3 regions of the Cytobacillus sp. FSL R7-0680 genome follow, and region 2 is predicted to be linked to each of the others. Evidence: predicted binding sites of a transcription regulator. Region 2 holds the regulator's gene; each other region holds the start of a gene.
The links. The regulator CtsR, encoded in region 2, represses protease genes until heat stress. The targets are predictions, from matches to a motif close to ATGGTCAATAAAGGTCAAACA.

Region 1 (5,985 bases), 3.0 Mb from region 2:
ATTAGGAATATTCACCAATGACAAATGACTAGAAACTAAAATCATTGTTAGTGCAATCCCACCAAAATATCCTCCCCATTTAATCGTATGTATATCTTTAATATCCGAAGCAACTGGAACTAACACAGCTTGCGCTAACATTAAATTAAATGCGGCATACGTAAATGGAGATACAACTGATTTCCAACCATCCTCAGCAAAAGGAATATATAAAATATTTTCTAAAAAGAAAGGCTGTTGAATAGAGAAAAACAATAAGATGAAACTAAAACTGATCATCATAGGAACGACAACAACGTTTACGGCAAATAATCCTTTTATACCTACAAGCATTGTTATAATTGATAAAGCAATTGTAAATACCACACCAATTGATTTAGATAACCCTAGTTGTTCTTCAAACACAGCACCTGCACCTGAAAGCATAACAGCACAGACACCTAATAACATGATGAGCATTAATCCATTGATAATTAAACCAAAATGCTTTCCAAACAAATGTGTATTTAACTCTTGAAAAGATCTTGCATTTATTTTTGCAGCAATGATCATTAGTTTTGATCCTAAAAACACAAATATATATCCACTCATTAAAATCCCAATTAAACCAATAAAACCAAATCTCGAAAAGAATTCGACGATTTCCCTCCCAGTTGCAAACCCTGCGCCAACAACAGTCCCTACATAAACTGCTGCGATTTGAAAGGAAGCTCCCCAATTAATTTTCGTCAAGTCGATCTCCTCCTTCTCCACAATATATGTAAAGAAGGACAAACAAAGACGAGCTTTTTCTTACGGAATACCTTTTTTCTAATTTTAATAAAAAAGATAATCAAAATACTTGAAAGTCAAATAAGGTCAAAGTATACTGTATTCATAAGGTCAAAGTTAGTCAAAGTCAAAAGGAGGAAACTTTAATGAAATGTCAAGCATGCAAACAAAATGAAGCGAATGTCAATATGAGATATGCGATTAATGGTAAGGAGACAACCATTCGTCTTTGTCAAAGCTGTTACGAGAATGAAAAACAATCTCTTCCTGCCTTTGGTCCGACGATGAATGGTTTCTCAGGTTTTATACCATTCGATGATCTTTTTAAACAATTGACAAATGAGCAAAATGCTCATCATCAAAGTCAACAACCGAATGAACCATCTCAAAGAAAACAAAGTGGTAGTGGTGGATTCATTGATCAATTCGCTAAAAACTTAACGCAAATGGCTAGAGCGGGTCTCATTGATCCCGTGATTGGTCGAGATAAAGAAATAGCACGAGTAATTGAAATACTAAATAGACGAAGTAAAAACAATCCAGTATTAATCGGTGAACCCGGTGTGGGGAAAACAGCTATCTCTGAGGGGTTTGCACTAAAAATAGCTAATAGTGATGTACCAAAGAAATTACTCAATAAAGAAGTTTACTTGTTAGATGTGGCCTCCCTTGTTTCGAATACAGGTATTAGAGGTCAATTTGAAGAAAGAATGAAACAACTAATAAATGAAGTACAAACACGAAAAAACATAATCCTTTTTATTGATGAAATCCATTTATTAGTTGGTGCGGGTTCAGCTGAAGGATCAATGGATGCTAGCAATATTTTAAAACCTGCACTAGCACGTGGTGAGATGCAATTAATTGGGGCAACTACTCTTTCTGAATATAGAAAAATAGAAAAAGATGCAGCATTAGAAAGACGATTCCAACCAGTTCACGTCAAAGAACCAAGTTTAGAGGAAGCAAGACATATCCTCGAAGGATTAAAAGACAATTATGAAAGCTTCCATGATGTTATTTATACAGAGGAAGCCATCACAGCTTGTGTAGAACTATCGTCAAGATATATTCAAGACCGCTTCTTACCAGATAAAGCAATTGACCTTATGGATGAAGCTGGCTCAAAATTAAACCTAACATTAGGTGTTTCATCTGATGAGGATATTGAATTGCGTTTAAAAGAAATAGCAAAGCAAAAAGAACAGTTGCTTAAAGAAGAAAGGTATGAAGAAGCAGCTCAATTAAGAGATAAAGAAACAGAATTGGAGAAGGCTCTTGGTTCAAACACAAGAGAAAGAGCGAAAGTAGAAGTCGAACATATCCAAAAAATCATTGAAGATAAAACCGGTATACCAATCGGAAAATTAATGACAGATGAACAATCTAAGATGAAACATTTACAAGAAAATCTAAACCGTAAAGTTATTGGCCAAGAAGTAGCAGTCGAAAAAGTAGCAAAAGCTATTAGAAGAAGTCGTGCAGGTCTTAAATCTAAACATCGACCTATCGGATCGTTTTTATTTGTCGGACCAACAGGTGTTGGTAAAACAGAATTAACGAAAACATTATCTGAAGAATTATTCGGTACAAAAGAATCTATGATAAGACTTGATATGAGTGAATATATGGAAAAACATAGTGTAGCGAAAATTATTGGTTCTCCTCCAGGATATGTTGGTCATGAAGAAGCAGGACAATTAACAGAGAAAGTACGTAGAAATCCGTATAGCATTATCCTATTAGATGAGATTGAAAAAGCACATCCCGATGTGCAGCACCTTTTTCTACAAATACTTGAAGATGGTCGCTTAACAGATAGTCAAGGTAGGACTGTACACTTTAACGAAACCGTTATTATTATGACAAGTAACGCCGGTGTTCAAATAAAAGAAGTCCAAGTCGGCTTTGCAACGGATAACAACGCTTGGAATGAAGCAAGTATACTCGACTCATTAGGACAATTCTTTAAACCTGAATTTCTAAACAGAGTTGACAATATTGTTGAATTTAAATCATTAACCAAAGAGCATCTTCTTATTATCACTGATTTACTATTAGAAGAATTGAATTTAATCTTAGCACAATCTAATATACACCTAAGTGTGACAGATGAGGTAAAAGCAAAATTGGCACAATTAGGTTATCACCCTGCATTCGGTGCCCGCCCTCTCAGAAGGGTCATTCAGGAACAATTAGAAGATAAGATTGCTGACAAAATTATTGATGAGGAAGAACAAAGCGAATTAACCGCAGTTTTAAAAGAAGATATGATTGTCATTCGATAAAAGGATAATTTCATCAAAAAAGGAGAGGTTTGTTGCCTCTCCTTTTTTCCACATCATTCTTTAAAGTTTTTTATCATCGACTTGATTCAGCCACTTCTCAATTGATCCAACAACGGATTCTACACAACCATCTTCAAAAGGAGAAATCAGATTTGCTTCAGATACTAATCCTATAAATGATTGGCTACCGCCAAGTTTACATAAATGAAGATAATCATTCCAAGCTTCTTCATGGTTCTCTTGTGATTTTTGCCAAAATTGAAAGGCACAAATTTGCGCTAACGTGTAATCTATATAATAAAATGGCGAGCTATAAATATGGCCCTGTCTTTGCCAATAACCGCCTCTTTCTAGATACTCGTTGTCTTCATAATCTTTATAAGGCATATACTTTTTCTCAATCTTTCTCCATGCTGCTTTTCTTTCCGCTGGAGTAGCTTGATAGTTTTCATAAACCCAATGCTGAAATTCATCAACAGCTACGCCATAAGGCAAGAAAATTAGGGCACTGCTTAAATGGGCAAAGCGATATTTGTCTCCATCTTCTTTAAAAAACGTATCCATCCATGGCCAAGTGAAAAACTCCATACTCATTGAATGTATCTCTGCCGCTTCATGTGTTGGCCATATATATTCAGGAATCTCAAAACCTTTGCTTGCGTAAACTTGAAAAGCGTGACCTGCTTCATGTGTTAAAACATCAATATCCCCTGATGTCCCATTAAAATTAGAGAAGATAAATGGTGCTTGGTAATCCTCAATAAATGTACAATAGCCTCCACTTTCTTTCCCCTTCTTCGCGAGTAAGTCCATTAATTCATTATCAATCATGAAATCAAAAAATTCGCCTGTCTCTGGTGAAAGTTCTTGATACATCGTTTGCCCTTTATTAATAATCCAATCGGAAGAGCCTTTAGGCATTGGATTGCCAGAAAGAAAATTAAACGGTTCATCAAAATACTTTAATGAATCCACGTCAATTCTTACGCGCTGTCTTTCTTTTAATTTAGCGACTATCGGGACAATAAACTCTTCCACTTGTTTTCTAAACTTTGCAACCATATTGGCATCATATCCAATTCTAAGCATTCGATAATACCCTAGTTCAACAAAGTTTTCATACCCTAATTGATGAGCAATCTCTGTTCTTATTTTAACTAAGTCATCATAGATTTGGTCTAGTTTATGTTCGTTATCCGCCAAAAATTGGAACTTAGCCGCACTCGCTTCTTTCCTTAGTTGGCGGTCTTTCGATTCTATGTATGGATCTAGCTGCGCTAATGTTAATTCTTTGCCATCAAAATTTATTTTTGCGGAAGCGATCAACTTATTATAATCACTTGTCAGTTTATTTTCCTTTTGTAGTAATGGTACAATTACCGGCTTGAAAGTTTTCAATTCACTATCTGCTAAAGCAAATAACTGTTTGCCCCATTTGTTTTCGAGCTCTTCGCGAAACTTAGATTGCACTAGTGCTTCGTAAAATTGTGTACTAAGTCCTTCTATCTCTGGGCCTATCTCATCTGTATAATCTTGTTCTTGTTGATAAAATTCATCATTCGTATCAATCGAATGCCTGATCATAACCAAATTTAACATCGTATACAATTTATTTCGTATACGATTAATCTTTTTCATCGCTTCTATTTGTTCCTCAGCTGTTTTTGCTTGTTTAAATGCCAGTAGTGCAGCATCAAATTGAACTTTTGCTTTGTCCATTTGCGGCCTTTTGTATTCATATTCAGGAAATTTCATTCCCTACACCTCCAAGTAATAATCGCTAATTTGTATGTTTTTCATGAAGAAAAAAATTTTAAGCAAGTTAACTCTTTCTATAATAGATTATAAAATCCTGCATATTTATTATTAAATTATGCTCAGGACTTAAGTAGCGACCAACAATGATTAAATTTAATTAGAAATTTTCAATTTTCTTTTAACATAGAATTACTTCACTAAAGTTCACAACTCTATAATAAAAGAAAAAAACGATTCTGTATGAACCGTTTTTATCGATTACTAATAGATAACCCGAGTTTTTTTATTAATTTTATAGCTGTCTCTTTTTCTTCTGCATCTAATTCACTCATTAATTCATGAATATACTCTTCGTGGCCTGGAAATACGTCTTCAATAAACGCCTTACCATCTTCCGATATTTCAGCATAAGTCACTCTTCGATCATTCGGGCATGCAACTCTTCGCAAATACCCTTTACTTTCTAATTTGTCAACTACATACGTAATACTTCCACTAGCAAGCAAAATTTTACCACCTATTTGCTGTAAAGGTTGATTACCTTTATGATATAGTAATTCTAGTACAGCAAATTCAGTTGGATTTAATCCATAGGTTTGAATTTTACGATTAACAATTTCATTAATCGCTCTATTCGCTCTTGAAAGCACAATATATAGTTTGAGTGATTGGCTAGATTCTGTCATGTCTCCAATCCTCCTAAAAATAATTTAAAATAGAGATTATTGAATTCAAACTAATTATAAGTAACGAACAGCATACTGTCAATTTCTATATTTTTACTAAAAATACTCATGGATCCGATTTTATGGAGAAGAAAAAGAAAATGAAAAGAAAGAATAATTTTTTCCTATATGTAATTATAGTTATTATGCCGTCTATTCTAGGAATGCTTACTATTTATCATTATGTAACAGACCGTGATGAAACAGAAAGATTAAATGACGCAAAGTGGATTGCAACCATTCATCAAAAAAACTGGGATCAATTCATCTCTGAAACAGTTACCACATTAGATATTTTAGCATTATCAATTGACGCTCAAAATGATATGGAAACTGTTCGAGAAGTAGTAAGAAGCACACAATTAACTGACATGAGATATGGCAGCATGTTTCTCCTTGACGCAACAGGTACCTTCGAAACAGGAACATCAGAATTATTAAAG
Region 2 (5,985 bases):
CGTCGGAAGCAGGGAGGACCATCTCCCAAGGCTAAATACTCCCTAGTGACCGATAGTGAACCAGTACCGTGAGGGAAAGGTGAAAAGCACCCCGGAAGGGGAGTGAAAGAGATCCTGAAACCGTGTGCCTACAAGTAGTTAGAGCCCGTTAATGGGTGATAGCGTGCCTTTTGTAGAATGAACCGGCGAGTTACGATTACATGCGAGGTTAAGTTGGACAGACGGAGCCGTAGCGAAAGCGAGTCTGAATAGGGCGAATTTAGTATGTGGTCGTAGACCCGAAACCAGGTGATCTACCCATGTCCAGGGTGAAGTCCAGGTAACACTGGATGGAGGCCCGAACCCACGTACGTTGAAAAGTGCGGGGATGAGGTGTGGGTAGCGGAGAAATTCCAATCGAACTTGGAGATAGCTGGTTCTCTCCGAAATAGCTTTAGGGCTAGCCTCATGCGTAAGAATCTTGGAGGTAGAGCACTGTTTGGACTAGGGGCCCTCATCGGGTTACCGAATTCAGACAAACTCCGAATGCCAAAGATTTATCCATGGGAGTCAGACTGCGAGTGATAAGATCCGTAGTCAAGAGGGAAACAGCCCAGACCACCAGCTAAGGTCCCAAAGTATACGTTAAGTGGAAAAGGATGTGGAGTTGCTTAGACAACCAGGATGTTGGCTTAGAAGCAGCCACCATTTAAAGAGTGCGTAATAGCTCACTGGTCGAGTGACTCCGCGCCGAAAATGTACCGGGGCTAAACGTATCACCGAAGCTGTGGATTGAACATCGTTGATGTTCAGTGGTAGGAGAGCGTTCTAAGGGCGTTGAAGCTAGACCGTAAGGACTGGTGGAGCGCTTAGAAGTGAGAATGCCGGTATGAGTAGCGAAAGATGGGTGAGAATCCCATCCACCGAATGCCTAAGGTTTCCTGAGGAAGGCTCGTCCGCTCAGGGTTAGTCGGGACCTAAGCCGAGGCTGAAAAGCGTAGGCGATGGACAACAGGTTGATATTCCTGTACCACCGTATTCTGTTTGAGTGATGGGGGGACGCAGGAGGATAGGGTAAGCGCACTATTGGATGTGCGTCTAAGCAGTTAGAGGGACCATGAGGCAAATCCCATGGTCATATACCTTGAGCTGTGATAGCGAGGGAAATTTAGTACCGAAGTTCTTGATTCCACACTGCCAAGAAAAGCCTCTAGCGAGGAATAAGGTGCCCGTACCGCAAACCGACACAGGTAGGCGAGGAGAGAATCCTAAGGTGAGCGAGAGAACTCTCGTTAAGGAACTCGGCAAAATGACCCCGTAACTTCGGGAGAAGGGGTGCTCATTAGGGTGTTAAAGCCTTGATGAGCCGCAGTGAATAGGCCCAGGCGACTGTTTAGCAAAAACACAGGTCTCTGCGAAGCCGCAAGGCGAAGTATAGGGGCTGACGCCTGCCCGGTGCTGGAAGGTTAAGAGGAGAGGTTAGCTCACGCGAAGCTTTGAATCGAAGCCCCAGTAAACGGCGGCCGTAACTATAACGGTCCTAAGGTAGCGAAATTCCTTGTCGGGTAAGTTCCGACCCGCACGAAAGGCGTAACGATCTGGGCACTGTCTCAACGAGAGACTCGGTGAAATTATAGTACCTGTGAAGATGCAGGTTACCCGCGACAGGACGGAAAGACCCCGTGGAGCTTTACTGTAGCCTGATATTGAATTTTGGTACAGCTTGTACAGGATAGGTAGGAGCCTTAGAAGCCGGAGCGCTAGCTTCGGTGGAGGCGTCGGTGGGATACTACCCTGGCTGTATTGAAATTCTAACCCACATCCCTTATCGGGATGGGAGACAGTGTCAGGTGGGCAGTTTGACTGGGGCGGTCGCCTCCTAAAGAGTAACGGAGGCGCCCAAAGGTTCCCTCAGAATGGTTGGAAATCATTCGTAGAGTGTAAAGGCACAAGGGAGCTTGACTGCGAGACCTACAAGTCGAGCAGGGACGAAAGTCGGGCTTAGTGATCCGGTGGTTCCGCATGGAAGGGCCATCGCTCAACGGATAAAAGCTACCCCGGGGATAACAGGCTTATCTCCCCCAAGAGTCCACATCGACGGGGAGGTTTGGCACCTCGATGTCGGCTCATCGCATCCTGGGGCTGTAGTCGGTCCCAAGGGTTGGGCTGTTCGCCCATTAAAGCGGTACGCGAGCTGGGTTCAGAACGTCGTGAGACAGTTCGGTCCCTATCCGTCGTGGGCGCAGGAAATTTGAGAGGAGCTGTCCTTAGTACGAGAGGACCGGGATGGACGCACCGCTGGTGTACCAGTTGTCTTGCCAAAGGCATCGCTGGGTAGCTATGTGCGGAAGGGATAAGTGCTGAAAGCATCTAAGCATGAAGCCCCCCTCGAGATGAGATTTCCCATAGCGCAAGCTAGTAAGATCCCTGAAAGATGATCAGGTTGATAGGTTAGAGGTGGAAGTGTGGCGACACATGTAGCTGACTAATACTAATCGATCGAGGACTTAACCAAACAGGCGATTACTCAATAAATATCTTCTTCAACATTACCTAGTTTTGAGGGAACGATTCCCTTACAATTTCATAGTCCGGTGGCGATAGCGAGAAGGTCACACCCGTTCCCATACCGAACACGGAAGTTAAGCTTCTCAGCGCCGATGGTAGTTAGGGGCTGTCCCCTTGTGAGAGTAGGACGTTGCCGGGCAAGATAAAAGAGCACATCACTTGTATGTGCTCTTTTTTGTCGTGCTATAATGAATTCGTTTATTTAAATGGACAAATAACATCTACACAATCTAAACATAATATAAATTTAATGAATGAACCTATATTTCATACGTTTGAGATTTAGAAAAAAAGGGGAAAATTAATAATACTACTTCGTTGCAACATTTCACACAAATCATGTATAATTTATGTCAAATATAGTCAAAGTCAGATAGGGGGAGGCCGGGTGAAAAATATATCAGATATTATTGAAAAATATCTTAAAGAAGTCTTGGAACTTAGCGAAAGGGAAATTGTTGAAATTAAGCGGAGCGAGATCGCTGATAAATTTCAATGTGTCCCATCTCAAATAAATTACGTCATAAATACTCGGTTTACAGTTGAAAAAGGCTATGCTGTCGAAAGTAAACGTGGCGGTGGTGGTTATATAAGAATCACCAAAGTGCAAGCTTATGATTATGTTGATTTAATTAATCAATTGATTAGGATTGTACGTGATCGTATTTCACAAAATAGTGCTGAAAATATTATAAACAGATTAGTTGAAGAAGAGATTATTACTACTCGAGAAGCGAAGATTATGTTAAGTGTCATTGACCGTTCAGTTCTTTACTTAGAGTTACCCTATAGGGATGAGTTAAGAGCAAGGATGCTTGTTGCGATGCTAAATACATTGAAATATAAGTAGGCTGTAAAGTATGGAGGGGTGAAACAGATGATATGCCAAGAATGTAATCAGAGACCTGCGACTCTACATTTTACAAAAATTATGAATGGCGAAAAGGCTGAGTTCCATTTATGTGAAAAATGTGCCCAAGAACATGGGGATATGTTTATGTTAAATAATGGATCTGGATTTTCTATTAATAATCTATTGAGCGGATTATTTAATATAGATACAAGTTATGCAAATAACCAAGCTCAGTTAAATAAACAAGCGCAGGTAGTACAGTGTGAGCAATGCTCGATGACCTTTCCTCAATTTGTTAAAGTCGGGAAATTCGGATGTGCCCACTGTTATGAATCTTTCCGAGCACAGTTAAAGCCAATTATTAAAAGGCTTCATAGTGGTAATTGGAATCATAATGGAAAAATCCCTACAAGAATGGGTGGAGATATCCATTTGAAAAAGCAAATTGAGGATTTAAAAATAAACTTGAAAGAACTTATAACTAAAGAGGAATTTGAGAAAGCAGCAGAGACAAGAGATGCAATACGTCAATTGGAAAAAGAAATGAAAAACCATCTAGAGGGAGGGGAATGAACTTGTCTTTAGAAAGGTTTATCAATCAGGCTGTCAGCTCTTGGATGAGTGCAGAAGGTCCTGATTCTGATATCGTACTTAGTTCTAGAATTCGTTTAGCTCGCAATATTAAACAGGTTAATTTTCCAACAATCTTTTCCCATGATGAAGCTAAACGTGTGATAGAGATCATTAAAGCAAGAATGGAAAAATCGACTTTTGATACTTATGGTGACTTTTCGTTATTGCAAATGGATGATTTACAACCATTGCAAAAAAGGGTGCTGATGGAAAAACATTTGATTAGTCCTCATTTAGCAGAAAACGCTAGTCATGGTGCCTGCCTACTTACTGAAAATGAAGAGGTTAGCATTATGTTGAATGAAGAAGATCATATACGTATACAGTGTTTATTTCCAGGCTTCCAATTATCAGAAGCATTAGAAGTTGCAAACCAAATTGATGATTGGTTAGAAACTGAGATTGATTATGCATATGATGAACAGGTAGGGTATTTAACTAGTTGCCCAACGAATGTCGGTACAGGTCTCAGAGCATCTGTCATGATGCATTTACCAGGATTAGTATTAACTCATCAAATGAATAGAATCATTCCAGCAATTAACCAACTTGGATTAGTTGTTAGAGGAATTTATGGAGAAGGTAGCGAAGCATTAGGTAATATCTTTCAAGTTTCTAACCAAATCACATTAGGGAAATCAGAAGAAGATATTGCTGAGGATTTAAAAAGTGTTGTGGAGCAATTAATTTCGCAGGAAAGGTCAGCAAGAGAAGCATTAGCGAAAACCTCTAACATACAATTAGAAGATAGAGTCTTCAGATCCTATGGTATTTTATCTAATAGCCGAATCATTGAATCAAAAGAAGCGGCTAGATGTTTATCGGATGTTCGCCTTGGAATAGACATGGACTATATACAAGGCATATCAAAAAATATATTAAATGAATTAATGGTTTTAACACAACCAGGATTTTTACAGCAATATGCTGGAGGCCCATTACGACCGTTTGAACGGGATATTCGTAGAGCTTCTCTTATTCGAGAAAGATTAAAAATGGAAGATCAAGAGTTGGGAGGATGATGATAGATGATGTTTGGACGTTTTACTGAGAGAGCACAAAAAGTATTAGCATTAGCACAGGAAGAAGCCATTCGCTTAGGACATAACAATATTGGGACTGAGCATATACTTCTAGGGTTAGTAAGTGAAGGTGAAGGAATTGCCGCTAAAGCACTTTATGCCTTAGGTCTAGGTTCAGAAAAAATTCAAACGGAAGTTGAAAATCTAATAGGTAGAGGGCAAGAGGCCTCCCAAACACCGCATTATACACCAAGAGCAAAAAAAGTAATTGAATTATCAATGGATGAAGCAAGAAAATTGGGCCATTCCTATGTGGGAACTGAGCACATTTTACTTGGTTTAATTAGAGAAGGTGAGGGTGTAGCTGCAAGAGTACTTAATAACCTTGGCGTAAGTTTAAATAAGGCAAGACAGCAAGTACTACAATTACTTGGTAGTAGCGAGTCTAACGGGCATCAAGGCAGCTCTTCAGCCAATGCAAATACACCAACACTAGATGGTTTAGCGAGAGATTTAACTGCCATTGCACGTGAAGGAAGCTTAGATCCAGTTATTGGACGTAGTAAAGAGATTCAACGTGTAATTGAAGTATTAAGCAGAAGAACAAAAAATAACCCCGTATTAATTGGAGAACCTGGTGTGGGTAAGACTGCGATAGCAGAAGGCCTAGCTCAACAGATCATAAATAATGAAGTGCCGGAGACGCTACGTGATAAACGTGTAATGACTTTAGATATGGGTACGGTAGTTGCAGGTACTAAATACCGTGGTGAATTTGAGGATCGCTTGAAGAAAGTGATGGACGAAATTCGTCAGGCGGGCAACATTATTTTGTTCATCGATGAATTGCATACATTAATTGGTGCTGGTGGAGCAGAAGGTGCGATTGATGCATCAAATATTCTAAAGCCATCACTTGCGCGTGGAGAG
Region 3 (5,985 bases), 3.1 Mb from region 2:
TTGTTGTAGTTCATGGATTAGTTTTTCAACAATTCCTTTCATCTCTTCTTTACCTAAAGGATGAAATAAAATAACCTCATCTACTCTATTTAAAAACTCTGGCCGGAAATGCGATCGTAACATTTCTAATACTTTATTCCGAGTTTCTTCTATTATATTACCCTTCTCTTTCGCTTCATCGCGTTCAAGCAAAATATGAGATCCTATATTTGATGTCATTATGATGACGGTATTCTTAAAATCAATTGTTCGACCTTGAGAATCAGTAACCCTTCCGTCATCCAACATTTGTAAAAGAATATTGAACACTTCAGGATGTGCTTTCTCTATTTCGTCTAGTAATAGGACGGCATACGGATTCCTGCGAACCGCTTCTGTTAATTGTCCACCTTCTTCATACCCAACATACCCTGGTGGTGCACCAACTAGTCTTGATACCGCATGTTTTTCCATATACTCTGACATATCAATTCTAATGATATGTTCCTCACTATCAAATAAAGATTCCGCTAAAGCCTTTGCCAACTCTGTTTTTCCAACTCCTGTAGGACCTAAGAAAATAAAAGAACCAATCGGCCGTTTCGGGTCTTTTATGCCTGCTCTTGCTCTTAAGACCGCATCTGAGACAAGTGTGACGGCATCATTTTGACCGATGACCCTTTTTTGTAGAATCGACTCTAATCGCAATAACTTCTCCCGTTCACTTTCAACTAATTTAGAGACAGGTATACCAGTCCATCTCGATACAATATCAGAAATTTCTTCTTCGGTTACCTCTTCACGTAATAAACGGTTATCATTTTCTTTATTATTTGCCTCTTCTTCTAATTGTTGTAACTCTTTTTCACATGCAGGGATTTTCCCATGTCTTAACTCTGCTGCCTTATTAAGGTCATACTTATTCTCAGCTTCCTCTAGCTCTCTTTTCAAAATTTCTAACTGCTCTCGTTTTGATTGTATCGATTGTATCGCAGCCTTTTCTGTTAACCATTTCGCTCTCATTTCTTTCGCTTGTTCCTTAAAGTTAGTAAGTTCTTCTCTTAGTTTCTCTAACCTACCTTGACTGATTTCATCAGACTCTTTTAGCAGAGCGGCCTCTTCAATTTCAAGCAGCATTACCTTTCTTGTTACTTCGTCAAGCTCCGTAGGCATAGAGTCAATCTCTGTCCGGATCATTGCACATGCCTCATCAATTAAATCAATCGCTTTATCTGGTAAAAAACGATCTGTAATATAACGATCAGATAAAGTAGCTGCTGCAACAATAGCCCTGTCATGAATATTAACCCCATGATGAATTTCAAATCTCTCTTTTAAACCTCTTAAAATAGAGATAGAGTCTTCTACATCAGGTTCTTTTATTAATACTTGTTGAAACCTTCTCTCTAATGCCGGATCTTTTTCAATATACTTTCTATGTTCATCCAATGTTGTTGCGCCAATACAATGTAGCTCACCTCGGGCAAGCATCGGCTTCAACATATTACCAGCGTCCATCGCACCTTCTGTTTTACCAGCTCCAACGATTGTATGTATCTCATCTATAAACAGAAGAATACGACCATCACTCTTTTTAATCTCTGCTAACACTGCTTTTAAGCGTTCCTCAAATTCACCTCTAAATTTAGCACCAGCAATTAACGCACTCATATCTAATGAGAAAATCGTCTTATCTTTCAGTCCCTCTGGTACATCTTTTCTAACAATTCTCTGTGCTAATCCCTCAACAATTGCTGTTTTACCAACACCTGGCTCCCCGATGAGGACAGGATTATTTTTCGTTTTCCTTGAAAGTATGCGAATTACATTACGTATTTCTTGATCTCTGCCAATGACAGGATCTAATTTCCCTGTTTTCACTTCTTCCACTAAATCTCTACCATATTTATGAAGTACTTCATAAGTACCTTCTGGGTTTTGTGATGTCACCTTTTGATTCCCCCTGATCTCTTCAATTGCTTGTTTGATATCCTCCTTTTTCATTAAAAAGAGGTCTGTAACATTCGTCTTTGCCACAATAACTGCCCATAAAACATGTTCAATGGATATATAATTGTCCTGCCATTGCAATCTTAATTCTTCTGCTTTTGACAAGGTTTTTCTTAAATCATTAGTAAGATAAAAAGAATTTAAATCCGCACCACTTCCACTAACCCTGGGTTTTCTTTCTAATAAATGTTGCAATGATTGTTTCACATTTTCAATTGTAAAATCACTTCGTCTTAAAATATTTGTAAAAAGATGATCCTCCTGCAAGAAGGAAAGGAATAAGTGCACCGTATCCACCTCTTGGTGACCTTTATTTGTCGCCATCCTTTTGGCAGTCATTAAACCTTCTTGCAAAGAGGTTGTCATTTGATTAATATCCAATCGCAAGTCACACTCCTGACCTTTTTTGACCTTTGTTTTATTATAAAATTATTTCCTACCATATGTAAAGCCATCCACATTTTGGGATGGCATCTGATCGGTTTCATTATTATGGTTTTCTTTGATAAGTCCATAATCGATTATGGTTTGAGTTTTCAGGAAATCGATCACCCGCACGAAGACTTACCACTTGTGGGTTATTCACATTACTGCCAGTTTCTCCAATTTCAATATATTTACCATTATTCGGCGCTTTCTGCCCTGCTCTAAATTGTCGATTTTGTCCCAAAATGAGCACCTCCTTCAAACTTACACTTTTATTATTTCCGCGAGAAGGAGGAATCATAAAGGAAATTGTAGGTATTGTGTTTTACTCAAATCAGATTGCAAGCCTGGCTTTGGCTCTTTTATTGTTGGGTGTACTTTTTAAATCACTCTTACTCCGCAGCTATCTTTGCCCATTTTTCCTCAATGGAAGAGCTATACCTTTTTGCTCACCTCAAACTGCCTAAATTCTCTTCTAATGATAAAAAGCACGAACCATTCTAGGAACAGAATAATTCATGCTTCAGGAAACTTATAGTAATTCAGTTAATAAGGCTTTTTGTGCGTGAAGGCGATTGCCTGCTTGTTGGAAAACAGCGGAGTGATCACCGTCAATAACAGACGCCGAGACTTCTTCCCCACGGTGTGCGGGCAAACAGTGAAGGAATAAATAATCTTCTTTTGCACAGGCTACTAGTGACTCGTTCACTTGATAATCATGAAAGACTTGTAAACGCATTTCATTTTCTTCTTCTTGACCCATACTCGTCCAGACGTCCGTATAGATGACATCAGCGCCATCAACCGCCTTTTTCACATCGTTTTCGACGAGAATTTTACTACCTGTCACTTCAGCAAATCCTTGTGCTAAAGCAACCACTTTTTCATCTGGTTCGTAGCCTTTCGGACATGCAATCGTCATATGCATGCCAACTTTTGCTGCTGCAATCATTAATGAGTGAGCTACATTATTGCCATCTCCTACATAAACACAACTGATACCTGCTAATTGTCCTTTTACTTCTTTAATCGTTAACAAGTCTGCTAGTGCTTGACAAGGATGATATTGGTCCGTTAACCCATTAATCACTGGAATAGTAGCATGTGTTGCAAGTTCTTCTATAATATCATGAGAAAATGTACGAATCATAATACCATCAACATAATTAGATAATACTTTTGCTGTATCTGCAATCGTTTCTCCTCTACCGATTTGCATATCATTACTATTTAAGTATAGGGCATGACCGCCAAGTTGTAACATACCCGCTTCAAAGGAAACCCTTGTACGTGTAGATGACTTTTCAAAAATCATTCCCAATATTTTGCCCTTCAATGGCTCTTCGGCTTGATGATCCGTTTGCTTCATTTCATATGCCTTTTCGACAAGACCAATGATTTCTTCAGAAGAATAATCAGCTAATGTTAGCATATCCTGTCCTTGTATATCTAACTTTTTACCACATACAGTCGATGTTGTAATCATGATATCGTCACTTCCTTTACATTGTCTTTTTGCCAATCCTCAATTGCTACTGCTTGCCAATCCTTTTCGGTTAAAGCAAGTAAATAGGCCTCAAGCGACTCTAATTCACTAAAAGTGTGTAGTCTGTTTTTAACCGCCCATTCCCGCATACGTTGGTTTTCATCACCAGTGAACGGATTGTAAAGTGCAACAGTTGTTTCATCTAATTCGGCACCTTGAGCATCTAGCAATTTGGTATTTGACTCTTTTGCCAATTTCCTAATTCCATCTGTTAATTCACCACTATACAAAACGGACCGTTCTTTATCTCCATGTAATTGGAACACTTTCTTTAAAGCTTGTGGTAAAGTCGCTGCTAACGCAATTCCTTCCCCAGTTGACTTCATTTCTGGTCCTACTTTAGCATCAAGACCTTTTAGTGCATAGTTAGAGAAAACCGGATATTTGACAGTAACAAATGTTTGCTTCGTATCTTCTGGAAGTTGGTCTTTTTCGAAAAATTGCTTTCCTAATAATACTTTCGTTGCCTCTTGAACCAATGGAATAGCAGTCACTTTACTTACAATTGGCACCGTTCGACTTGCCCTCGGGTTTACTTCAAGTAAGTAAACTTTGTTATCATCAATAATATATTGGATGTTCATTAAACCTTTATATCCAAGCTTTTTAACCATCAATTGTCCATACTTAATCATAAGATTTTGTACTTCTTTCGATAAGCTTTGTGGCGGTAAGACTGACATACTATCACCAGAATGAACCCCGGTCCTTTCAATATGCTCCATAACTGCCGGGATGAGAACATGCTCTCCGTCTGCGGCTAAGTCAAGCTCCGCCTCTTTCGCCTGTAAAAATTGATCTACAAGTACAGGGAATGGAATATCCTTCTTTTTATAAACTTGAAACGCTTCATCATTATAAATGGTTTCCATTCCCATCCCACCGATTACATAAGATGGTCTAATCAATACAGGATAGCCGATTTGGTTTACATATTGTTCGAGTTCAACTTCATTTTCTGCCACGTATCCTTGAATATGTGGGATTTCAAGTTCATCTAATAATTGATAAAATAATTCTCTATCTTCAAGGGTATCAATAGTTTTCGAATCAGTACCGAGTAATTTTACCCCGTAATCCTCTAGCTGATTAGCTAAGTTAAGCGCTGTTTGTCCCCCTACTTGAACAATGACTTCATTCACTTGTTCCGCTTCAATTACATTCATCACGTCTTCAATGATTAATGGTTCAAAATAAAGACGATCTGCTGTCGTAAAATCTGTGCTGACTGTTTCTGGATTATTATTAATCATAATCGTTTCAATACCTTCATCTTTTAAAGCAAAGACACTTTGTACAGAACAATAATCAAATTCAATTCCCTGGCCAATTCGTATCGGACCACTACCAATGATTAAAACTTTTCTTTTATCGCTCGGTATTTGTTCATTTTCTCCAAAATAGCTAGAGTAAAAATAATTGGAAGACGCAGCGAATTCGGCGGCACATGTATCAACCATTTTATAAGATGGGATTATCCCCATTTCTTTTCTTTTATGACGAACAGCTTTTTCATCGACCTGCCACACTGAAGCAAGGTAGGCATCACCAAAGCCCTTTTCTTTGATCAGTTGCATCATTTCTGGCTCAATATTTTCGAGTGAAGCTTGTGCAATCTCTTTTTCTAATGAGATTAAACGTTGGAAAGCTGACAGATAAAAATAATCAATTTTAGTGATGTTTTTTATCTTTTCAGCGCTTACCCCACGTCTCATTAACTCTAATATAATGAAGAATCTTTCATCTGTTTGGCCAGCTAACTCCTTCAGTAATGTCTCTTTTGTATCTTTTTTGATCCGAGGATAGTGAAGATCAAGTCCTTTTCCTTCAAGGGAATGAACCGCTTTGATCAGCGCTCTCTCCAAGTTTCTATCAATCCCCATTACTTCTCCTGTTGCTTTCATTTGCGTGCCTAATTTGCGATCAGCATCAGAGAACTTATCAAACGCCCATTTTGGAAATTTGACAATGCAATAGTCTAGTGCCGGTTCAAAACTAGCAAAAGTATCACCAGTAACTGGGTT

Region 1: the regulator CtsR is predicted to act here: its motif matches at 845-865, upstream of MKY26_RS03275 (ATP-dependent Clp protease ATP-binding subunit).
Region 3: the regulator CtsR is predicted to act here: its motif matches at 2,383-2,403, upstream of clpB (ATP-dependent chaperone ClpB).

The regions. Positions count from the first base shown of each region.
Region 1 covers NZ_JBBPAO010000001.1:627,202-633,186, reverse strand. Annotated here, with positions in the region: gene MKY26_RS03280 (YkvI family membrane protein) at 1-732, opposite strand, end outside; gene MKY26_RS03275 (ATP-dependent Clp protease ATP-binding subunit) at 918-3,059, shown strand; gene MKY26_RS03270 (M3 family oligoendopeptidase) at 3,120-4,814, opposite strand; gene MKY26_RS03265 (MarR family winged helix-turn-helix transcriptional regulator) at 5,069-5,503, opposite strand; gene MKY26_RS03260 (ATP-binding protein) at 5,644-5,985, shown strand, end outside.
Region 2 covers NZ_JBBPAO010000001.1:3,589,424-3,595,408, forward strand. Annotated here, with positions in the region: rRNA gene MKY26_RS17880 (23S ribosomal RNA) at 1-2,494, shown strand, start outside; rRNA gene rrf (5S ribosomal RNA) at 2,570-2,686, shown strand; gene MKY26_RS17890 (CtsR family transcriptional regulator) at 2,936-3,397, shown strand; gene MKY26_RS17895 (UvrB/UvrC motif-containing protein) at 3,425-3,973, shown strand; gene MKY26_RS17900 (protein arginine kinase) at 3,976-5,055, shown strand; gene clpC (ATP-dependent protease ATP-binding subunit ClpC) at 5,062-5,985, shown strand, end outside.
Region 3 covers NZ_JBBPAO010000001.1:469,618-475,602, reverse strand. Annotated here, with positions in the region: gene clpB (ATP-dependent chaperone ClpB) at 1-2,370, opposite strand, end outside; gene MKY26_RS02365 (YjzC family protein) at 2,480-2,659, opposite strand; gene argF (ornithine carbamoyltransferase) at 2,948-3,901, opposite strand; gene MKY26_RS02355 (carbamoyl phosphate synthase large subunit) at 3,898-5,985, opposite strand, start outside.